DNA from 3 places in the Thauera chlorobenzoica genome. Region 1 is predicted to be linked to each of the others. Evidence: predicted binding sites of a transcription regulator. Region 1 holds the regulator's gene; each other region holds the start of a gene.
What was found. Region 1 encodes sigma-54, which starts transcription at its own class of promoters, with help from an activator protein. Its sites were predicted from a motif close to TGGCACGCTTNCTGCTNA; they were not measured.
Positions count from the first base shown of each region.

Region 2: a site for sigma-54 is predicted at 5,263-5,280, ahead of adh (aldehyde dehydrogenase). Genes of this name have one in related genera too.
Region 3: a site for sigma-54 is predicted at 2,078-2,095, ahead of nirB (nitrite reductase large subunit NirB). Genes of this name have one in related genera too.

Region 1 covers NZ_CP018839.1:1,641,950-1,649,635, reverse strand. Annotated here, with positions in the region: gene Tchl_RS07650 (CinA family protein) at 1-118, shown strand, start outside; gene recA (recombinase RecA) at 378-1,418, shown strand; gene Tchl_RS07640 (regulatory protein RecX) at 1,435-1,884, shown strand; gene lptB (LPS export ABC transporter ATP-binding protein) at 1,871-2,596, shown strand; gene Tchl_RS07630 (RNA polymerase factor sigma-54) at 2,619-4,058, shown strand; gene hpf (ribosome hibernation-promoting factor, HPF/YfiA family) at 4,076-4,399, shown strand; gene ptsN (PTS IIA-like nitrogen regulatory protein PtsN) at 4,536-5,021, shown strand; gene hprK (HPr(Ser) kinase/phosphatase) at 4,990-5,937, shown strand; gene ilvA (threonine ammonia-lyase, biosynthetic) at 5,934-7,604, shown strand; gene Tchl_RS07605 (5-formyltetrahydrofolate cyclo-ligase) at 7,642-7,686, opposite strand, start outside.
Region 2 covers NZ_CP018839.1:1,230,612-1,238,297, forward strand. Annotated here, with positions in the region: gene Tchl_RS05845 (hypothetical protein) at 1-1,375, shown strand, start outside; gene Tchl_RS05850 (trimeric intracellular cation channel family protein) at 1,415-2,047, opposite strand; gene Tchl_RS05855 (NAD(P)H-dependent flavin oxidoreductase) at 2,195-3,169, shown strand; gene Tchl_RS05860 (sigma-54-dependent Fis family transcriptional regulator) at 3,174-5,063, opposite strand; gene adh (aldehyde dehydrogenase) at 5,327-6,841, shown strand; gene yiaY (L-threonine dehydrogenase) at 6,980-7,686, shown strand, end outside.
Region 3 covers NZ_CP018839.1:1,002,860-1,010,545, reverse strand. Annotated here, with positions in the region: gene nirB (nitrite reductase large subunit NirB) at 1-2,009, opposite strand, end outside; gene bluB (5,6-dimethylbenzimidazole synthase) at 2,294-3,034, opposite strand; cobalamin riboswitch at 3,084-3,278, opposite strand; gene rlmB (23S rRNA (guanosine(2251)-2'-O)-methyltransferase RlmB) at 3,291-4,043, opposite strand; gene rnr (ribonuclease R) at 4,036-7,164, opposite strand; tRNA gene Tchl_RS04820 (tRNA-Leu) at 7,204-7,288, shown strand; tRNA gene Tchl_RS04815 (tRNA-Leu) at 7,462-7,546, shown strand.

The sequences.
Region 1 (7,686 bases):
GGCGGCGAAAGGCCAGCCTTCCCGGAGCGAAACCCTGCACTTCGCCGGCGACCGTGAAGCCGTGCGCCGGCAGACCGTCCTCCGTGCCCTGCGCATCCTTATCGAGCTCGCTGCCTGAGCGCTGCCCACATGCCGCCCGGGCCCCGACTGCGGCGGCAGGGACGCCCAGTCTATCTTGATGGCATATACTGGGCGGCGCGCCGGACGCCATTGTGCGGCACGGCGCCGATGGTGCCCCCCGGCCTCGGGGAGGGCGCCGGTCGCACGCCCCGTTTGCTGTATTTTCATACAGCTAATACACTGTCGCCAGCGGCCTGCCCCACCGCACGCCTGCAACCTTTGTGCCATAATCCGCCAACCACACAGGAACGACCTCCATGGACGACAACAAGGCCAAGGCCCTCGCCGCCGCGCTTTCGCAGATCGAGAAGCAGTTCGGCAAGGGTTCGATCATGCGCATGGGCGACGGCAACGTCGAACGCGACATCCAGACCGTGTCCACCGGCTCGCTCGGGCTCGACATCGCGCTGGGCCTCGGCGGCCTGCCGCGCGGCCGCGTGGTCGAGATCTACGGCCCCGAATCCTCGGGCAAGACCACGCTGACGCTGCAGGTCATCGCCGAGATGCAGAAGCTCGGCGGCACCGCGGCCTTCATCGACGCCGAACACGCGCTCGACGTCGGCTACGCCGAAAAGCTCGGCGTGAACATCGAAGACCTGCTGATCTCCCAGCCCGACACCGGCGAGCAGGCGCTCGAGATCGCCGACATGCTGGTGCGCTCGGGCGGGGTCGACATCGTCGTCATCGACTCGGTCGCGGCGCTCACCCCGAAGGCGGAGATCGAGGGCGAGATGGGCGACCAGCTGCCCGGCCTGCAGGCGCGCCTGATGAGCCAGGCGCTGCGCAAACTCACCGCCAACATCAAGCGCACCAACACCCTGGTGATCTTCATCAACCAGATCCGGATGAAGATCGGCGTCATGTTCGGCAGCCCGGAAACCACCACCGGCGGCAACGCGCTCAAGTTCTACGCCTCGGTGCGGATGGACATCCGCCGCACCGGCACGATCAAGAAGGGCGACGAGGTCGTCGGCTCCGAAACCCGCGTCAAGGTGGTCAAGAACAAGGTCGCCCCCCCGTTCAAGGAAGCGCATTTCGACATCCTCTACGGCGAAGGGATCTCGCGCGAGGGCGAGATCATCGACCTCGGCGTCGACCACAAGATCGTCGACAAGTCGGGCGCCTGGTACGCCTACCAGGGCGACAAGATCGGCCAGGGCAAGGACAACTCGCGCGAGTTCCTGCGCAACAACCCGGCGCTCGCGCGCGAAATCGAGAACAAGGTGCGCGCCGCGGTCGGCCTGCCCGGGCTGGCGGCGACAGGCGTGCAGCCGGCCGCGGCCGCGGCCGAGGCCTGACCGCGCCGGAAAAGCGATGGGCGAGCCGAGCCTGCGCGAGCGCGCACTTCGCCACCTGGCCCGGCGCGACCACTCGCGCGCCGAGCTGACGAAGAAGCTCGCTGCCCACGGCAGCGCCGACGAAATCGAGGCCCTGATCACCCGCATGGGCGAGCTCGGCCTGCAGTCCGACGCCCGTTACGCCGAAGCCTTCGTGCGCAGCAAGGCAGGCCGCTTCGGCAATGCGCGCCTGCGCCTGGAGCTGGGCCGGCGCGGCATCGCCCGCGAGCTGATCGAGCAGGCCCTCGCAAGCGAATGCCCGGCCGCCGACATCGAGCGTGCGCGCGCCGTACTCCACAGCCGCTTCGCCCAGGCGCCCGCCGACGCCCGCGCCTGGGCGCGCCAGGCGCGTTTCCTGCAAACCCGCGGTTTTGCACCGGAGTTGATCCGCAAACTGCTGAAAGAGCCCTACGATGAGTCTGCTTAAGGTCACCGGCCTGCAAAAGCGCTACAAGGCGCGCACCGTGGTCCACGACGTCGGCTTCGAAGTCGGCGCCGGCGAAGTCGTCGGCCTGCTCGGCCCCAACGGTGCCGGCAAGACCACCTGTTTCTACATGATCGTCGGCCTGGTGCGTGCCGACGGCGGCCAGATCGAACTGGACGGCGCCGATCTCACCCATCTGCCGATCCACGCCCGCGCCCGCCTCGGCCTGTCCTACCTGCCGCAGGAAATGAGCGTGTTCCGCAAGCTCAGCGTGGCCGACAACATCCGCGCCGTACTCGAACTCCAGGGCGAACGCGACAGCCGCCAGATCGACGCCCGCCTCGACGAGCTGCTGCACGAGCTGGGGATCAGCCACCTGCGCAACAACAGCGCGATCTCGCTGTCCGGCGGCGAGCGCCGGCGCTGCGAGATCGCCCGGGCGCTGGCCACCGACCCGCGCCTGATCCTGCTCGACGAACCCTTTGCCGGGGTCGACCCGATCGCCGTCATCGATATCCAGAAGATCATCCGCTTCCTCAAGGAGCGCGGCATCGGCGTGCTGATCACCGACCACAACGTGCGCGAGACGCTCGGCATCTGCGACCACGCCTACATCATCAGCGAAGGCCGGGTCCTCGCCAGCGGCCTGCCCTCCGACATTATCGACAACGAACGGGTGCGCCAGGTCTATCTCGGCGAGCATTTCCGCCTGTGATCCACCGGGCGCCTCCCAGCCGATGAAAACCAGCCTCCAGCTCAAGCTTTCCCAGCACCTCACGCTGACCCCGCAGCTGCAGCAGTCGATCAAGCTGCTGCAGCTGTCGACGATCGAGCTGAACCAGGAAATCGAGCGTTTCCTGCTCGAGAACCCGATGCTCGAGCGCGAGGACGGCGAGGACGGCGAAGGCGGGGATGGCCTCCCGTCCTCGCCCGGCGCCGCACCCGTGCACGACCCCTCGCCCGCCCCCGGCGAGGGCGAGGCCGACACCCGCGCGCACGACGGCACCGAGGACGAAGGCATCGACTGGTCGAACGTCGGCCAGGGCGCCGGCAGCCGCGGCGAAGACGACGACACCGACTACCAGGATCTTCAGGCCGCCGGCATCTCGCTGCGCGAGCACCTCGACCAGCAGATCGCCCTGTCCCCGCTGTCGGACCGCGACCGCACGCTGGCGCGGCTGATCATCGAGGCCCTGGACGACGACGGCTACCTGCATCAGCCGCTGGAAGAACTCCTCGAGCTGCTCGTCCCCGAGTCCGGCGTCGAGCTCGACGACCTGGCGATCGCGTTGCACCACGTGCAGCACCTCGATCCGGTCGGCATCGCCGCGCGCACACCGCAGGAATGCCTGTCGCTGCAGCTGCGCACCCTGCCCGAGGACCGCACCCGGACGCTGGCACTGGAGATCGTCGACAGGCACCTCGCGCTGCTCGCCGAGCGCAATTTCGCCAAGCTGAAGAAGCTCACCGGCTGCGACGACGACAGCCTGCGCGCCGCCCAGGCGCTGATCTGCAGCCTCGACCCGCATCCGGGCATGCGCTACAGCCTGCACGAAACCCGCTACGTGCTGCCCGACGTCATCGTGCGCAAGCTGCGCGGGCAGTGGACGGTACGCCTCAACCAGGAAGCCATGCCGCGCTTGCGGATCAACCGCCTGTACGCCAGCCTGCTGCAACAGAACCGCGCCCAGGGCGGCGGACTCGGTGCCCAGTTGCAGGAAGCGCGCTGGCTGATCAAGAACGTGCAGCAGCGCTTCGACACCATCCTGCGCGTTTCCCAGGCGATCGTTGACCAGCAGCGGCAGTTCTTCGATCATGGAGACGTGGCGATGCGGCCACTCACTCTCCGGGAGATCGCAGACCAGCTCGAGCTGCACGAATCCACCGTATCGCGCGTCACCACGCAGAAATTCATGGCGACCCCGCGCGGCGTATTCGAACTCAAGTATTTCTTCGGCAGCCACGTCGCCACCGACACCGGTGGAGCGGCATCCTCGACGGCGATTCGTGCGCTGATTCGCCAGTTGGTCGATGCCGAAGACAGCAAGAAACCGCTATCCGACGCCAGGATTGCAGAAGTTCTGGGCCAGCAGGGTATCGTGGTCGCGCGGCGGACGATCGCCAAGTACCGCGAATCACTGAATATTCCGCCGGTCAGTCTGCGCAAGTCCATCTGACATCAACAGGAGTTAGCATGAACCTCAACATCACCGGGCACCATATCGAAGTCACCCCGGCCATCCGTGACTACGTGAGCTCGAAGCTGGATCGCGTGATCCGCCACTTCGACAACGTCACCAGCGTTGCGGTGATCCTCTCGGTGGAAAAGCTCAGGCAGAAAGCCGAAGTCACCCTGCACGTGCGCGGCAAGGACATCTTCGTCGAAAGCGACGATGCCGACCTGTACGCGGCGATCGACGCCATGGCCGACAAGCTCGACCGCCAGGTGCAGAAATACAAGCAGAAGCAGGCCGAGCACAACCACGATGCGCTGAAGCACCAGGTTCCCGAAGCCTGACGCTTTCTTTGCAGTTCAAGGCCCGGGCTACGTTTATAATGCGCGCGTTTTCACGCCGCCGTTTACATGCGGCCCGGGCCGCTCCCCTGCCTCACCAGGCACCCGCGGCACGGGCACTGCACAAATTTCCCAGCGAATGAGCCTCATACCCCAACTCCTGCCACTGTCCAACGTGGTGGTCGACCTCGAAGCCAGCAGCAAGAAACGCGTCTTCGAACAGGCTGGCCTTCTTTTCGAGAACAACCAGGGCATCGCCCGCAGCACGGTGTTCGACAGCCTTTTCACCCGCGAACGCCTCGGTTCCACCGGCCTCGGCCAGGGTATCGCCATTCCCCACGGCCGCATCAAGGGACTCAAGGAAGCCGCCGGCGCCTTCCTGCGCCTGGCCACCCCCGTGCAGTTCGACGCCCCCGACGGCCGCCCGGTGAACATGCTGTTCGTCCTGCTGGTTCCCGAGCAGGCGAACGAAACCCACCTGCAACTGCTCTCCGAGCTTGCCCAGATGTTCAGCGACCGCGATTTCCGCGACACCCTGCAGAACGCTCCGGACGCGGCCACCATCCACCGGATGTTCCTGAACTGGGGCGCCGATGCGTCAGACCAGCGTCGCGCGGCTGTATGAAGCCCACCGCCACAGCCTGCAGCTCACCCATGTGAGCGGCCGGCTCGACGCCCGCATTTCGGTCGCCGACGAACGCATCTGGCCCGCCGACCTGGTCGGCCACCTCAACCTGATCCACCCTTCCCGCCTGCAGGTCCTCGGTGCGGCGGAACTGGCCTGGTCCCTGCGTCAGTCCCACGACAAGGTTTCGCACCACATCAAGGAAATCCTCGCCGCACGGCCGCCGGCGATCATCGTCGCCGATGGCTGCGAAGCGGTGGCCGTCCTCCTGGGCGCCTGCCAGACCTACGACGTGGCGCTGTTTACCACACCGCAGCCGTCGGCCAGCGTGATCGACCTGCTGCGCCTGCATCTGTCGCGCGAGCTCGCCGAAAAGATCTCCCTGCATGGGGTGTTCATGGACGTGCTCGGCCTCGGCGTGCTGATCACCGGTGATTCGGGGGCGGGCAAGTCCGAACTCGCCCTCGAGCTGATTTCGCGCGGGCACGGACTGGTCGCCGACGACATCGTCGAGCTGTCGCGCATCGCCCCCGCGGTGCTGGAAGGACGCTCCCCCGAGATGCTGCAGGACTTCATCGAAGTGCGCGGCCTGGGGATCCTCAACATCCGCACCATCTTCGGCGAAACGGCGTGCCGGCGGAAGATGCGCCTGCGCCTGGTGTGCCACCTCGAGCGCCGCCAGCCCGGTGCCGGCGACCCCAGCCGCCTGCCGCTGCAGCAGGAACAGCAGGACATCCTCGGCGTGCGCGTCGCACGCGTGGTGCTGCCGGTCGCCGCCGGTCGCAACCTCGCGGTCCTGCTCGAAGCCGCAGTGCGCTCGACCATCCTCCAGCTGCGCGGCATCGATTCCACCCAGGAGTTCATCGATCGCCAGGCCCGGGCCATGCAGGGCATTCCGGGCGCCAGCGACACCTGAGCGCGGGCACGGACAGGCCTCTGCCGCCGGAGGCGCCCCTGCGCCCCGCTCCGGCCCCGCACTGTCGGCCCCGGGCTTGCCGCGGTGCAGGATCGGCTGTTACGCTCGAACGCTTTGCAGCAGAGCACAAGCCGGCCATGAGCACCCCCACGGATTACCTGGAACGCATCCTCACCGCGCAGGTGTACGACGTCGCCGTCGAAACCCCGCTCGACCTCGCCACCAACCTGTCGGCGCGCACCCACAACCGCATCTACCTGAAGCGCGAGGACATGCAGCCGGTGTTCAGCTTCAAGATCCGCGGCGCCTACAACAAGATGGCCAGGCTGTCGCCGCAGGCCCTGCGCCGGGGGGTGATCTGCGCCTCGGCCGGCAACCACGCCCAGGGCGTGGCACTATCGGCCGCGAAGCTGGGCGTGCGCGCAGTAATCGTGATGCCGGACACCACGCCCCAGATCAAGGTCGATGCGGTCAAGGCCCGCGGCGGCGAAGTGGTGCTCGCCGGAGAGTCCTACTCCGACGCCTACACCCATGCCAAGGAGCTGGAAAAGAACGAGAAGCTGACGTTCGTCCACCCCTTCGACGACCCCGACGTGATCGCCGGCCAGGGCACCATCGGCATGGAAATCCTGCGCGCCCACCCGAAACCGATCCACGCGGTGTTCTGCGCGGTCGGCGGCGGCGGCCTGCTCGCCGGGGTGGCTGCCTACATCAAGCGCCTGCGCCCGGAGACGAAAGTCATCGGAGTCGAGACCGTCGATGCCAACGCGATGACGCTGTCGCTCGCCGAGGGACGGCCGGTGGAACTCGAGCAGGTCGGCATCTTTGCCGACGGCACCGCGGTCAAGCGCGTCGGCGACGAGACCTTCCGCCTCTGCCAGCAGTACGTGGACGAGATGATCCTGGTCGACAACGACGCCATCTGCGCGGCGATCAAGGACGTCTTCGAGGACACCCGCTCCATCCTCGAACCCTCCGGCGCGCTCGCCGTCGCCGGCGCCAAGGAATACGCCCGCCGTCACAAGTTGCGCGACAAGAACCTGGTCGCGGTGGCTTCGGGGGCAAACATGAACTTCGACCGCCTGCGCTTCATCGCCGAACGCGCCGAGCTCGGCGAACAGCGCGAAGCGCTGCTGGCGGTGACGATCCCGGAAAAGCCCGGCTCGTTCCGGAAATTCATCAGCGTGATCGGCAACCGCAACATCACCGAGTTCAACTACCGCTACGCCGACACCGAGCTCGCCCACATCTTCGTCGGCGTCACCGTGCACAATCGCGGTGAAGTCGGCCGCCTGGTCGAGATGCTCGCGCGCCACGAATTGCCTGCGCTCGATCTCACCGACGACGAGATGGCGAAAACCCACGTCCGCTACATGGTGGGCGGGCGCTCGCCGCAGGCCGACAACGAGGTCGTGTACCGGTTCACCTTCCCCGAACGTCCCGGCGCACTGATGAAGTTTCTCTCCAATCTGCGCTCGGACTGGAACATCTCGCTGTTCCATTACCGCAACCACGGCTCGGACTTCGGCCGCGTGCTCGTCGGCATGCAGGTCCCCCCCGCGGACAAGCCGGCGTTCGCCGGCTTCCTCCAGCGCCTGGGCTACGAATACGTCGCCGAAAGCGACAACCCGGCCTATCGCCTGTTCCTCTCCGGCACCGGCGACTGAGCACGCGGGCGGCGGGAAGGGGCGCACCGGCGGGGAACTAGCGACACGCCCCCGGCGGGCACCGTGCCCTCATCACCCCGGC
Region 2 (7,686 bases), 410 kb from region 1:
GAATCCGGCCGACGCGGTGTATGCGGAGCTATCCGTGCAGACCTTGGGGACCGATGCCGCGGGGGTTGCCGCGCTGGCGCTGGCGCGAGCCGCTCCGGGGCGGGCCCTGCCGCTGGGAGAGGGCCTCAACCCGGCCTGGGAGGGCCCGGTTGCCGCGCTGCAGGCGCGCGTGATCGAGCCCATCCTCGGTGCCCGTGCCGAGCTGTCGCAGGCCGAATGGCAGGACCTCGGCGCGCGCTTTGCCGCCTATCGCGCCTGGCAGGCGGCGAAGCCGGCCTCGCCGGTCGCCGCGATCGCTGCGGCCGAGCTGCGCGCGCTGCTCGAGGCGGGCGTGCATGCCCGGCTGAGCGCGCTGATCGCGCAGGACCGCGCCGCCGAGACGGCAGCGGCGCAGATCGACGCCCTCGAGCGCCTGGTGCGCTACCACCGCGACCTCGTCACCCTGCTGCGCAACTTCGTCACCCTCAGCGACTTCTACAACGCCGGCAACAAGGCCATTTTCCAGGCCGGCACGCTGTACCTCGACCAGCGCAGCTGCGAGCTGTGCCTGCGCGTCGCCGACATGGGGCGGCATGCCGCGCTGGCGCCGCTGTCGGGTGCCTACCTGGTGTATTGCCAGTGCGTGCGCCAGGACGAGGCGCCGATCACCATCGTCGCCGCGATGACCGGCGGCGATGCCGACGAGATGATGGTGCCCGGGCGCAACGGCGTGTTCTACGACCGCCTGGGGCGCGACTGGAACGCCAGCGTGGTCAAGGTGGTGGAAGCGCCGATCAGCGTGCGTCAGGCGTTCTGGTCGCCGTACAAGCGCGTCGGCCGCATGATTGGCGAGCAGCTCCAGAAGTTCGCCGCTTCGCGCGACAAGGCGGTCGAGGCGCGCGCCGCGGCCGGCGTCGCCGAAGCCGGGACGAAGGCCGAAGCTCCGGCGGCGGCGCAGGCCTTCGACATCGCCAAGTTCGCCGGCATCTTCGCCGCGATCGGGCTGGCGCTGGGGGCGATCGGCACCGCACTGGCGGCGGTCGCCACCGGCGTCCTGTCGCTGCCGGCGTGGCAGATGCCGCTGGTCGCGGTCGGCGTGCTGCTGCTGATCTCGGGGCCGTCGATGCTGCTCGCCTGGCTCAAGTTGCGCCAGCGCAACCTCGGTCCGCTGCTCGACGCCAACGGCTGGGCGGTGAATACCCGGGCGCGGATCAACATCCCGTTCGGCGCCGCGCTCACCGGAGTGGCGACGCTGCCGCCCGGAGCCTCGCGCGCGCTCGCCGATCCCTATGCCGAGCGGCAGCGCCCGTGGGGCACCTGGATGTTCCTGCTGATCGTCGTCGCGATCGCGCTTGCGCTGTGGCAGCAGGGCGTCTACGGCCACCTGCCGGGGTGACACTGCGCCGGCGGCCCGCAGCGGTTCGGGCCGCCGGCGTCAGCTTCGCGCCTTGAACATCGGCAGGCGCCAGCCGAAGCGGATCGCGCACAGCCGCAGCGCCAGGGTCAGCGAACCGCCGGCGAGCGCGGCCTGGCCGGGGCTGGTGCCGTGGGCCATCAGCCCGAGCAGGAGGAGGGCGCCGGCCCACGAGGCGGTGGCGTAGAGCTCGCCGGTGAACACCAGCGGCAGCTCGTTGCACAGCACGTCGCGGACGATGCCGCCAAACACTCCGGTGATCACCCCCATCAGGCTCGCCACCAGCCAGGGCGCACCCAGCGCCAGCGCGGCCTGGGTGCCGGAGACGGTAAACAGCGCCAGGCCGAGCGCGTCTGGCAGCAGGAACAGGCGGGCGGGTAGGCGCACCAGGCGCACCAGGGCGAAGGTCGCCAGGCCGGCGGCCATCGCCCCGATCAGGTAGCGCTGGTCGGCGATCCAGAACACCGCGCGGTCGAGCAGCAGGTCGCGCAGCGTGCCGCCGCCGAGCGCGGCGGCGAGGGCGACGACGACGATGCCGAACAGGTCGAAGGGCTTGCGCCCGGCGTCGAGCACGCCGGCCGCCGCCTGGGCGGCGACGCCGGCGATGCCGATGCCGTAGACGAGGGATTCGATGCCTTCCATGGTGCGCAGCATGATACCGCCGTTCCTCGCTGGCGGTGCCCGCAGCGGGCCGCCCGGGACGGATCGGGAGTGCTCGGTGCCCGGCCGGCAGCCGATGCCGGTCATGCTAGAGTCCGCTTTTCCCGGGCGTTCGCCCGGATGCTCGACCGAGGACAACGCATGCCGATTCCCGCCTCCTTCCGCGGCCGCTTCCGCGTGCCAGCGATCGCCGCGCCGATGTTCCTGGTTTCCGGCCCGGAGCTGGTGATCGGTGCCTGCCGGGCTGGAGTGGCGGGCACCTTTCCCGCCCTCAACGCCCGTCCCGCCGCCGAACTCGACGGCTGGCTCGCGCGCATCGGCGCCGAACTCGCCGCCCACGACCGCGACCATCCCGGGGCGCCGAGCGCGCCCTACGGCATCAACCTGATCCTGCATCGGTCCAATCCGCGCCTGGCAGAGGACCTGGCGACCATCGTGCGCCACCGGGTGCCGCTGGTGATCACCAGCCTCGGCCATCCCGGCGAAGTGGTGAACGCCGTGCACCGCTACGGCGGGGTGGTGTTTTCCGACGTCATCCATGCCGAGCATGCGCGCAAGGCGATCGAGGCCGGCGTCGACGGCATCATCGCGGTGTCGGCCGGTGCCGGCGGTCATGCCGGCACGCAGAGCCTGGTGAGCCTGGTCCGCGAGATCCGTGCCTTCTGGGACGGGACCCTGGTCGCCGCCGGCAGCATCGCGGACGGTGCCGCGATCCGTGCCGCCGAAGTGCTGGGGGCGGATTTCGCCTACATGGGCACCCGCTTCATCGCCACCCGCGAGGCGCTCGCCCCGGAGGCCTACAAGCAGATGCTGGTCGAGTGCGGGGCATCCGCCATCGTTTATACCGACGCCATTTCCGGGACCAACGCCAACTACCTGTGGCCGAGCCTGGAGCAGGCCGGCTTCGCGCGCGAGGCGCTGGTCGCCGGGACGGCCAAGGGTACGCTCCACGATCTCGGCAGCGAGGCCCGGGCATGGCGTGACGTGTGGAGTGCGGGGCAGGGCGTGGCCAGCATCGACGACGTTGTGCCGGTCGCCGCGCTGGTGGAGCGGCTCGCCGCCGAGTACCAGCGCGCCTGTGCCCTGCCGCCCAGCGCGGCGCTGCGCGGGCGCTGAGCGTTCAGCTCCGCCCCAGGCGGCGGTACAGCGTGCTGCGGCTGATGCCAAGCGCGCGCGCGGCGGCGCTGGCGTTGCCGCCGTGGCGCGCGAGCGCGGCATGCACCGCGTCGTCGCGCCCGGCCGACGGGGCGGCGTCGCGCAGGGTGGCGGGGAGGTGCTCCGCGGTCAGCAGGGTGCCGTCATCGACCAGCGCGAGCAGGGTGCGCAGCAGGTTGTCGAGCTGGCGCAGGTTGCCCGGCCACGGGTAAGCGCGGATGAAGGCGGCGAGCGCCGGCGACAGCGTGATGGCGCGCGGCGCGGCGCCGTGCGCGGCGAGCAGCGCGGCGGCGATCTGCGCCACGTCGCCGCGCTCGCGCAGCGGCGGCAGACGCAGCGGGTAATGGCCGAGGCGGTAATAGAGATCGGCACGGAAGCGCCCGGCGGCGACTTCCTGGGCGAGGTCGCGATGGGTCGCGGCGACGATGCGCACGTCCACCCGCTGGCCCGCGCCGCCGCCCAGCGGCTGCACCACGCGCTCCTGCAGCACCCGCAGCAGGCGGGCCTGCAGGCTTGCCGGCATGTCGCCGATCTCGTCGAGGAACAGCACGCCGCCGTCGGCCTCGCGCAGGCGGCCCTTGCTGCCCTGGCGGCGGGCGCCGGTGAACGCGCCTTCCTCGTAGCCGAACAGTTCCGACTCGATCAGCCCTTCCGGGATCGCCGCGCAGTTCACCGCCACCAGCGGCTGGCGGTGGCGGCTGCCGGCGGCGTGCAGCGCCTGCACGAAGCGCTCCTTGCCGACCCCGGTCTCGCCCAGCAGCAGCACCGGAATGTCGGCTTCGAGCAGGCGGCGCGCGGTGTCGAGCAGGCCCGCGGGGAGGCCGACGTCGGCCACCGCCGTTGCTCCTGCCAAGGCGGCGGGCCGGCGCGGCGGCTCTGGCCGCATCGCCGTGGCCGCGGCGGCAGTAGGTGGCGGGGGCGGATGCGCCGCCTCGCGCGGGAGCGGGTCGAGGCCGGTGCGGACGGGCAGCAGTTGCGCCGAGAACAGCTCGCCGCCGTGGCGCAGCGAGGCGACATGGATGCCGTGGCGGCTGAGCCAGTGTTCCAGGCTCTGTTCGCACAACTGCGCGAAGCGCAGCCGCCCCAGCGCCGTCCAGTCGAGCCCGAGCGCAGCGAGGGCCGCGCGGCTGGCTGCGCGCAGCACGCCGTCGTCGTCGAAGCCGAGCCGGCCGCAGCGCGGGGTGGCGAGCAGCGCCGGGTCGGCGGCGAGGCGCAGTTCGTGGAGGCGGGCGGCGTGGCGGTCGAACAGGCCGTGCTCGATCCGGCGCACCGCGGCCTCGACCTGCAGGCGGTGGGCGTCGTGCAGCCGCCGTGGCTGGCCGGAGACGTCGATCACGCCGAGCAGATGCCCCTGCGCGTCGTGGATCGCCTGTGCGGTGCACGACAGCTGCCGGTTGCGTTCGAGGAAGTGCTCGGCGCCGCGCACGGTGGCCGCGCCGAGCACGAGCGCGGTGCCGATCGCGTTGGTGCCGCGCACGTCCTCGCGCCAGTCCATGCCCGGCGCCAGCGCGACCCGTTCGGCGCGGTCGAGAAAGTCCGGATGGCCCATGCGCTCGAGGATCAGCCCGCCGTGGTCGGCGACGATGACGACGTGGCCGTCGTCGAGCACGCCGTCGAACAGGGCGTCGATCGCCGGGCGTGCCCGCTGCAGCCAGTCGGCGTTCTCCTCGCGGCGGGCGGCGAGCTCGGTTTCGGCGAGCCGTGACGGCGGCCGCCAGCGCCCGACGTCCAGTCCCAGCCCCTGGCAGCGGCGCCACGAATGCAGGATCGGCTCGGGCACGCTGCGCGCCGACACGTCGTCACCGTCGAGAAAACGGCGGCGGGCTTCGGCAAGGGGGAGGGGCGGGGGCGTCATCGGTGCTGCTCCGGGTGTCGCGCGACAGGTGTCGCGGGCCGCGACACCTGCGGGAAGGTCGTCGGCCCGATTATGCGCCGCCGCCCGTCCGAGTGCGGCGGCGGAAATAAGGCAGTTTTTCTGCGGCGCAATAATTTTCTCCAGACAAATCCGACGGTAAAGGCGTACAGCGATGTTGCGCTGCAGGAGGCTGGGCGGCTGGCACGGTCCATGCATTGTCTTGTCTACATCCGCAGGGATGCAATAACCACAGGAGGAAGATGATGGACATGCTCGATCCCGCCCGCGCCGGGCTGAATTTGAAGACCCGCTACGGCAACTACATCGGTGGCCAGTGGCGGCCGCCGGTCGCCGGGCGCTACTTCGACAACATCACCCCGATCACCGGGCGGCCGATCTGCGAGATCCCGCGCTCGGACGAGGAGGACGTCGAGTGCGCGCTCGACGCCGCGCACCAGGCCAAGGCTGCCTGGGGGCGGACCAGCGCCGCCGAGCGCGCCGCGGTGCTCAACCGCATCGCCGAACGCATGGAGGCCAATCTCGAGCGGCTGGCCCAGGTCGAGACCTGGGACAACGGCAAGCCGATCCGCGAGACGCGCGCCGCCGACATCCCGCTTGCGATCGACCACTTCCGCTATTTCGCCGCCTGCGTGCGGGCGCAGGAAGGCAGCCTCGGCGAGATCGACCACGCCACCGTCGCCTATCATTTCCACGAGCCGCTCGGCGTCGTCGGCCAGATCATCCCGTGGAACTTCCCGCTGCTGATGGCGGCGTGGAAGCTCGCCCCGGCGCTCGCCGCCGGCAACTGCGTGGTGCTCAAGCCCGCCGAGCAGACCCCGCTGTCGATCCTGGTATTCGCCGAACTGGTCGGCGACCTGCTGCCGCCGGGCGTGCTCAACATCGTCAACGGTTTCGGCGTCGAGGCCGGCAAGCCGCTCGCCTCGAGCAAGCGCATCGCCAAGATCGCGTTCACCGGCGAGACCGGCACCGGGCGGCTGATCATGGGCTACGCCAGCCAGAACCTGATCCCGGTCACGCTCGAGCTCGGCGGCAAGTCGCCGAACATCTTCTTCGAGGATGTCGCGGCGCAGGACGATACCTTCTTCGACAAGGCGATCGAGGGCTTCGTGATGTTCGCGCTGAACCAGGGCGAGGTGTGCACCTGCCCGAGCCGCGCGCTGATCCAGGAGTCGATCTACGAGCGCTTCATCGAGCGCGCCTTGCAGCGTGTTGCCGAGATCCGCCAGGGCAACCCGCTCGATCCGGCGACGATGATTGGCGCCCAGGCGTCACGCGAGCAGAGGGACAAGATCGAACGCTACCTGGCGATCGGCCGCGACGAGGGCGCCGAAGTGCTCGCCGGCGGCGAGCGCGCCTGCCTCGGCGGCGAGCTGGCCGGCGGCTTCTACATCCGGCCGACGGTGTTCAAGGGCCACAACAAGATGCGCGTCTTCCAGGAGGAGATATTCGGCCCGGTGGTGTCGGTGACGACCTTCCGCGACCGCGAGGAGGCGCTCGCGATCGCCAACGATACCCCGTTCGGGCTCGGTGCCGGGGTGTGGACGCGCAACATCAACACCGCCTTCCACCTCGGCCGCCGGCTCGAGGCCGGCCGCGTGTGGACGAACTGCTACCACGCCTACCCGGCGCATGCGGCGTTCGGCGGCTACAAGCAGTCGGGCATCGGCCGCGAGACCCACAAGATGATGCTCGAACACTATCAGCAGACCAAGAACCTGCTGGTGAGCTACAGCGAGGACAAGCTCGGCTTCTTCTGAACGTCGCGCCCCGCCTTTCCCCGTCGGTGGCGCCCGGCATCTGCCGGTCGCGGGCGCCGGCTGCAGGGCGGGGGCACGATCCCGCTGCATTCCCGACACCAGACTGCTGTCCAGATCCCATCCAAAGGAAACCCGATCATGAGCACGACCACTTTCTTCATTCCCCCCGTCAACCTGATGGGCGCCGGCTGCCTCGCCGAGGCGGTGAGCGCAATCCGCGGCTACGGCTTTCGCCACGCCCTGATCGTCACCGATGCCGGCCTCGCCCGCGCCGGCGTCGCCGCCAAGGTCGCGGGCCTGCTCGCCGCGCACGACATCCAGGCGACGGTGTTCGACGGTGCGCAGCCGAACCCGACCGTCGCCAACGTCGACGCCGGGCTCGCGCTGCTGCGCGCCAAGGGCTGCGACTGCGTGATCTCGCTCGGCGGCGGCTCGCCGCACGACTGCGCCAAGGGCATCGCGCTGGTGGCGGCCAACGGCGGGCGGATCGGCGACTACGAGGGTGTCGACAAGTCGGCCAGGCCCCAGCTGGCGCTGATCGCGATCAACACCACCGCCGGCACCGCGAGCGAGATGACGCGCTTTTGCATCATCACCGACGAGGCGCGCCACATCAAGATGGCGATCGTCGACCGCAACGTCACCCCGATCCTGTCGGTCAACGACCCCTCGCTGATGCTCGCCAAGCCGGCGGCGCTGACCGCCGCCACCGGCATGGACGCGCTCACCCACGCGGTCGAGGCCTACGTGTCCACCGCGGCGACGCCGATCACCGACGCCTGCGCGCTGAAGGCGGTGGCCCTGATCGCGGCCAACCTGCGCCGCGCCGTGGCCGACGGCCAGGA
Region 3 (7,686 bases), 640 kb from region 1:
CCGAAACGGCAGTGCTCGGCACCGACGCAGGTCTTCACCGTGCGGATGCTCTTGCCGTAGGCGTGGCCGGAAGCCATGCCGAGATCCTTCCACACCTTGGGCAGGTCCTCGCGCCTGACCCCGAGCAGGTCGATGCGCTGGCCGCCGGTCACCTTCACCGTCGGAATCCGGTACTTTTCGGCGACGTCGGCGATGCGGCGCAGCTCGTCGGGGGTGGTGATGCCGCCGAGCATGCGCGGCACCACCGAGAAGGTGCCGTCCTTCTGGATGTTGGCGTGGGCGCGCTCGTTGATGAAGCGGCTCTGCGGATCGTCCTTGGCCTCATGCGGCCAGGTCGACACCAGGTAGTAGTTGAGCGCCGGGCGGCAGGTCGCACAGCCGTCGGGCGTCTTCCACTCCATGAAGGCGGTCGCGTCCGCAATCGTCAGCAGCTTGTGCTCGCGGATCGCGCGCCGCACCTGGCCGTGCGACAGCTCGGTGCAGGCGCACACCGCCTTGTCGTGCGCACTGACCGCCTGGTAGGCGCCGCCGACGGTGGAGGCGAGGATCTGCTCGACCAGGCCGGTGCACGAACCGCAGCTCGATGCCGCCTTGGTGTGCTGCTTGACCTCGTCGAGGGTGAACAGGCCCTTTTCCTTGATCGCCTTGACGATCGTGCCCTTGCACACGCCGTTGCAGCCGCACACCTCGGCGCTGTCGGGCATGCTCGCGGCGCGGTTCTCGCCCTTGTGCCCGGTGTCGCCGAGCTGAGTGCTGCCAAATGAGTGGCCGAACATCAGCTGGTCGCGAATGGCATGGATGTCCTGGCCGTCCTTCATCAGCTGGAAGTACCACGAGCCGTCGGCGGTATCGCCGTACAGCACCGAACCGACGATGCGGTCGTCCCTGAGCACGACGCGCTTGTACACCCCGCCCTGCTTGTCGTGGAGCACGATCTCCTCGGTGCCCGGGCCGCCGGCGAACTCGCCGGCGGAAAACACGTCGATGCCGGTGACCTTGAGCTTGGTCGAGGTCACCGAGCCGCGGTACTGGCCGATGCCGAAATTGGCGAGGTGGTTGGCGCACACCTTGCCCTGCTCGAACAGCGGCGCCACCAGGCCGTAGGCCACGCCGCGGTGGGCGACGCATTCGCCGACCGCGTAGATGCGCGGGTCGGTGACGGTCTGCAGCGTGTCCGAGACGTGGATCCCGCGCACCCGCCCGCTGCCGCAGTACAGCCCGGCCGCTTCGGCGAGGGCGTAGTTGGGGCGGATGCCGGCCGCGACCACCACCAGGTCGGCGGGAATCTCCATGCCGTCCTTGAAGCGCACCGCGCCGACGCGCGCGGGGGTCTCCACGCCCTCGCCGCGGGCAGGGAGCAGCGCCTCGGTGTGGCGGGCGAGGAGGAACTTCATGCCCTTCGCTTCGAGCGAGGACTGCAGCATGTCGGCTGCGGCACGGTCGAGCTGGCGCTCCATGATCCACTCGCCGAGGTGCACCACGGAGACATCCATGCCGCGCAGCATGAGGCCGTTGGCCGCTTCGAGGCCGAGCAGCCCGGCGCCGATCACCACCGCGTGACGGTACCTGGCGGCGGCCTCGATCATCGCCTCGGTGTCGGCGATGTCGCGGTAGCCGAGCACCCCGGGCAGCTCGTTGCCGGGGATCGGCGGAATGAAGGGGGTGGAGCCGGTGGCCAGCAGCAGGCGGTCGTAGCCGGCCTCGGTGACGCTGCCGTCGGCGGCCTCGGCGATGACACGGCGGCGCACACGGTCGATTTTCGTCACCGTCCTGCCCGCATGCAGGGTGATGCCGTGCTCGCGGTACCAGGCCAGGTCGTTGAGCATGATCTCGGGCAGGGTCATCTCGCCGGCGAGCACCGGCGACAGCAGGATGCGGTTGTAGTTGCCGTGCGGTTCGGCGCCGAACACGGTGATGTCGTACAGGTCGGGCGCGAGCTTGAGCAGCTCTTCGAGGGTGCGCACGCCGGCCATGCCATTGCCGACGAGGACGAGGTTGAGCTTTTTCATGATTTTCTCCGCAGGGCTGGAACGATGGACGCTGGCGCAGCAAGCCGGACAATGTCCTCGGCTGTTCCACAGCATCAAACGTGCCAACTTCCCGAAAGCGGACGATCCAGCGGCTTCCGGGGATTCAGGGAGAAAATTTCAAGGCCTGTGCGCCGGGCGGCGCACAGCGGCAGTGCAGCAAAAACGGCCCGCGCACTGTACTTGTGCAGCGCCGCAAAGACGGCCGGAGGGGCCCGCTGGCGCGGCCCTCCGTGGCGCTCGGGCGGCCCTGCAGGGGCGGCGGATCAGCCGCGGGCAGGGTCGGCGTCGTCGAGACGGGCGAGCAGCGCGGTGCCGGCGGCGTCGGCCTCACCCTGCCAGCGATCGAAATGGAGCAGCTCGCCGAGCGCCAGGCGCGGCAGCCAGCCGGCGGCCTCGAGTTCGGGGCGGTCGTAGAAGTGGCTGACGTAGCCGATGCACAGGTAGGCCACCGGGATGATCTCGCGCGGGATCCCGAGCGCGTCGCGCAGCGCCTGCTGGTGGAAGATGCTGACCCAGCCCACCCCCAGCCCTTCGGCGCGCGCCGCCAGCCACAGGTTCTGCACCGCACACACCGAGCTGTAGAGGTCCATCGCGGCGATGTGGGTGCGCCCGACCACGACCGGGCCGTTGCGGCGGCGGTCGCAGGTGACGCACAGGTTGATCGGGGCTTCGAGGATGCCTTCGAGCTTGAGCTTGCGGTAGGTGGCGCGCTTGCCTTCCTCGAACATCAGCTCGGCTTCGGCGTGGGCGAGGCGAAAGGCCTGGTTCACCTTCTGCTTGACCTCGGGCGCACGCACGACGATGAAGTCCCACGGCTGCATGAAGCCCACCGAAGGCGCGTGATGGGCGGCGGTGAGCACCCGGGCGAGGACCTCGTCGGGCACCGGATCGGGCAGGAACTGGCCGCGCACGTCGCGCCGGGTGTGGATCGCGCGGTACACCGCGGCGCGTTCCTCGGCGCTGAATTGCGGATTGGTCTGGATGGATTGTGCAGGGCTGCTCATGAAGTATTCCCCTTGTCGTCGAGCAGTGGCCAGCCGCCGACCAGGCGGCTGCATAAAACGCTTCGGGGCCGGTCTTCCGGCTGCGGATCGTCTCGTCCGGGCGCCTTCCCGGTCCTCGCGGACCAGTGGCTGGACATGGCCTTGCCCGGACAATCCCCGTTACGGCGCTGGGCGCGCGGCGGATTCGAACCGCCTTCCCGATTCTCCCGCACACGACGCGGGCACCTCGAAGCAGAGCGTGCAGTTTAACAGCCGCTCAGGCGCGCTGGCGGCGGGCCTCGAACAGGCAGATGCCGCTCGCCACCGACACGTTCAGGCTGTCGACGCTGCCGTGCATCGGGATGCGGGCGAGCGCATCGCAGGTGTCGCGGGTGAGCCGGCGCAGGCCGTCGCCTTCGGCGCCGAGCACCCAGGCGACCGGCCCCTTCTGGTCGATGTCGTAGAGCGTCTTGTCGGCCTCGCTGGCGGCACCGATCACCCACACGCCGGCCTCCTGCATTTCGCGCAGCGCGCGCGCGAGGTTGGTGACGGTGACGTAGGGCACGATGTCGGCGGCGCCGCTGGCGACCTTGACCGCGGTGGCGTTGAGGCCGACGGCGCGGTCCTTGGGCGCGACCACCGCGTGCGCGCCGGCGGCATCGGCCACGCGCAGGCAGGCGCCGAGGTTGTGCGGGTCCTGCACGCCGTCGAGGACGAGGATCAGGGCGTTCTCGTCGAGGCCGTCGAGCACGTCGGCGAGCTTGATCTCGCGCCGGGTGGCGTCGACCTTGGCGACCACGCCCTGGTGGCGGCGGGTGCCGACCAGGCCGTCGAGCTTGTCGCCTTCGCTCTGGGTGATGCGCGCCCCGGCGGCCTCGGCCTGGGCGATGAACTTCTTCACCCGGGCGTCCTTGCGGTCAGCGCAGAGATGGATTTCCAGCACCGAATCGGGTGCATGACGCAGCTTGGCGGAGACGGCATGAAAGCCGTAGATCAGGCGGGTGGGTGCGTTCTCGGGTGCTTTAGCCACGGTCGGTGCCCTTTGCGGAAGTCTTGCGCCCGGCACGTCGGGCCGGCGCGGCGGTCGGAGTCGGGGTCGCGGATTCTAGCGCTTCAGCGACCGGCGCGGCGGCGGCCTTCTTCGCACGCGTCCTGCGGGGCCTGGGCGCGGCGACCTCGGGGGCTGCGACCGGGGCCTCGACCACGGGCGCGGGCGCGGCGGCCGGCTCGGCTGCGGCCTTCTTTGCACGCGCCTTGCGGGCTTTCGCCTCGGTGACCACCGGGGCGGCGGCGGCAAGCTCAACGGCCGGCGCGGCTGCAGGCTTCGTCGTGCGCTTGGTGCGTGGCCTCGGCCCGGCAGCCTCCGGGGCGGCAACCGGGGTGGCGACGACCGGGGCAGGCGCCGCCGTGGCGACCGCTTCGACGGCTGCCTTCTTCGCACGCTTGCTCCGGGTTTTGGGCTCGGCCACCTCGGCAGCGGTAGCCGGGGCCGCTACCGGGACTTCCACGGCGGCTGCGGGCGCGGACTCGACCACCGCCACCGCCTTGACCGTCGCCTTCTTTGCGCGGGTCTTGCCCGGCTTCGAGGCGGACGTTTCCGAAGCGACCGGGGCGGCGAGCGGCGCCGGCACGGCCGGCGCCGGCACAACCTCGACCACCGGCTCCGCAACGACTTTTCTGGTGCGCGGCTTGGGTGCCTTCTTGCCAGCCTCGGGCTGGATCGCGGCAGGCTCGGTCTCCGCGGCCTTCGCGGACGCCTTGAGCTCGGCCGGCAGTGGCCCCTCGATCAGGCGGAAATCGATCTTGTTGGTCGCCATGTCCACCCGCACCAGCTGCACCTTGAGCCGGTCGGAGAGGCGGAACTGCTTGGCGGTGCGTTCGCCCATCAATGCATGACGGGTCTCGTCGTAGTGGAAGTAGTCGCTGCCCAGATCCGAGATGTGCAGCAGCCCTTCGATGAAGATGTCGTCGAGGGCGACGAACAGGCCGAACGGCACCACCGCCGAGACGCTGCCGATGAACTCCTCGCCGACGCGGTCCTGCATGAAGTAGCACTTGAGGAACGCGACCACGTCGCGAGTGGCGTCGTCGGCGCGGCGCTCGGTCATCGAGCAGTGCAGGCCAATCTGCTCCCAGTCGCCGGGGCGGTACTGCTCGCCGGCGAGCGCGGCCTTGATGCCGCGGTGGATCAGCAGGTCGGGGTAGCGCCGGATCGGCGAGGTGAAGTGGGTGTAGGACTCGTAGGCCAGCCCGAAGTGGCCGACGTTGTCCGGGCTGTACATCGCCTGCTTGAGCGAGCGCAGCATCACTGTCTGCAGCAGCTGGGCGTCGGGGCGGTCCTTGACCTGTTCGAGCAGCCTGGCGAAGTCGCTCGCGCGCGGCTCGTCGCCGCCGCCCAGGCCGAGGCCGAACTCCTTGAGGAACTCGCGCAGCTTGGCAAGCTTGTCCTCGGAGGGCGAGTCGTGGATGCGGTACAGCGCCGGGTGTTCGCGGCCGGCGAGGAAGCCCGACGCGCACACGTTGGCGGCGAGCATGCATTCCTCGATCAGGCGGTGGGCGTCGTTGCGCACCTCGGGCACGATCTGCGCGATCTTGCCGTTGTCGTCGAAGATCATCCGTGTCTCGGTGGTCTCGAAGTCGATCGCGCCGCGCTTGGCGCGGGCCTTGAGCAGCACGCGGAAAAGCTTGTCGAGGTTCTCGAGGTGCGGCAGCAGCGCGGCGAGCTCCGCGCGCAGCGCCGGGTCCTGCGCGTACAGCGCCGCGGCCACCTGGGTGTAGGTCAGGCGTGCGTGCGACCAGATCACCGCCGGGTAGAAGCGGTAGGTCTTGATCTCGCCGGTGGCGGTGATGTTCATGTCGGCGACCATCGCCAGGCGCTCGACCTGCGGATTCAGCGAGCACAGCCCGTTGGACAGCTTCTCCGGCAGCATCGGGATGACGCGGCGCGGGAAGTACACCGAGTTGCCGCGATCGAAGGCGTCCTGGTCGAGCGCGCTGGCGGCATCGACGTAGTGCGACACATCGGCGATGGCGACGATCAGGCGGTAGCCCTTGCCCTGGCGCTCGCAATACACCGCATCGTCGAAATCCCTCGCGGTTTCGCCATCGATGGTGACCAGCGGCAGGGCGGTGAGATCCTCGCGGCCGGCCCAGTCCTTCTTGCGCACCTTGTCGGGCAGCTTGCGCGTCTGCGCCTTGGCCTCGGCAGAGAATTCGAAGGGCAGGTCGTGCTTCCTGAGCGCGATCTCGATCTCCATTCCGGGGTCGGCGTAGTTGCCGAGCACCTCGACGATGCGCCCGATCGGCTGGGCGAACTTGGTCGGCTGCTCGACCAGCTCGACGGTGACGATCTGGCCGGGTTCGGGCTTCTTGCGCCCACCCGGCGCGACCAGGATGTCCTGCGCCAGGCGGCGGTTCTCGGGCACCACGATCATCACCCCGTGTTCGTTGATGACGCGGCCGACGACGCGGGTATTGGCGCGTTCGAGGACCTCGACCAGCTTGCCTTCGGGACGGCCGCGGCGGTCGGTGCCGGCGATGCGCACGATCACGCGATCGCCGTGCAGCACCTCGCGCATCTCCTTGGGGCCGAGGAAGATATCGGGCCCGCCGTCGTCGCGGCGCAGGAAGCCGAAGCCATCGGGGTGGCCTTCGACCCGGCCCTTGATCAGGTCGGCCTTGGCCGGCAGCAGGTAGGCGTCGCGGCGGTTGCGGATGACCTGGCCGTCGCGCTCCATCGCGCGCAGGCGGCGGTCGAAGTGCTCGAGCTCATGGGGCGCGATGTCAAGGGCGCCGACGAGTTCCGAAAACGGCATCGGCACGCCACGCTCGGCGAGCACCTGGAGCACGTATTCGCGGCTCGGCAAGGGATGTTCGTACTGCTGCGATTCACGTGCGTAATGCGGATCGGCGAGGCGGATGGCGCTCGCCTGCGCGGCCGCGGCCTTGCGTGCGGCACGGCTGCGGCCGGGGCCCTTCACTGCATTCTTTGCGCCGCCCGTTGCCCCCGCAGGTGCCACCGAAACGGAGCGGCTGACGTCATCGGCGCGCCTGCGCGCCTTCTCGCCGCTGCTGGATGAGTTGGCATGCACGGCGTCACCGGCCTGGGGGGCGCCGCGTTTGGAGGTGTTCTTTTTCGTTTTACGAGTCATTGACAATCTTCTTTCGGTGCTTATAATGCGCGTCTTCTTGCCCAGATGGCGGAATTGGTAGACGCACTAGTTTCAGGTACTAGCGCCGCGAGGCGTGGAGGTTCGAGTCCTCTTCTGGGCACCAGTTTCACGGGAAAGCCGCTCTTCGGAGCGGCTTTTTTGTTGTTCATCCCCCCCACGCGGGACGATGACGCCGCTGCATCACGTGCGCGGATCGCCGTCATCGACGGCCGGCGCGCAAAAAAACGCGCGCAGCGCTTCACGCAGATGAAAGCCTTTGCTATTATGCGCGTCCCTGCCCAGATGGCGGAATTGGTAGACGCACTAGTTTCAGGTACTAGCGCTGCGAGGCGTGGAGGTTCGAGTCCTCTTCTGGGCACCAGTTGCAGGGAAAAGCCGGCCAAAAGCCGGCTTTTCCCGTTTACCCGGCCGCCGCCCGCGCCGGATACCGATCCGGCCATGGCGCGGGCCGCAGCGCCCGCAAGCGTGGCACCGTCGGCCGCACCGACACCATCGGCCTTC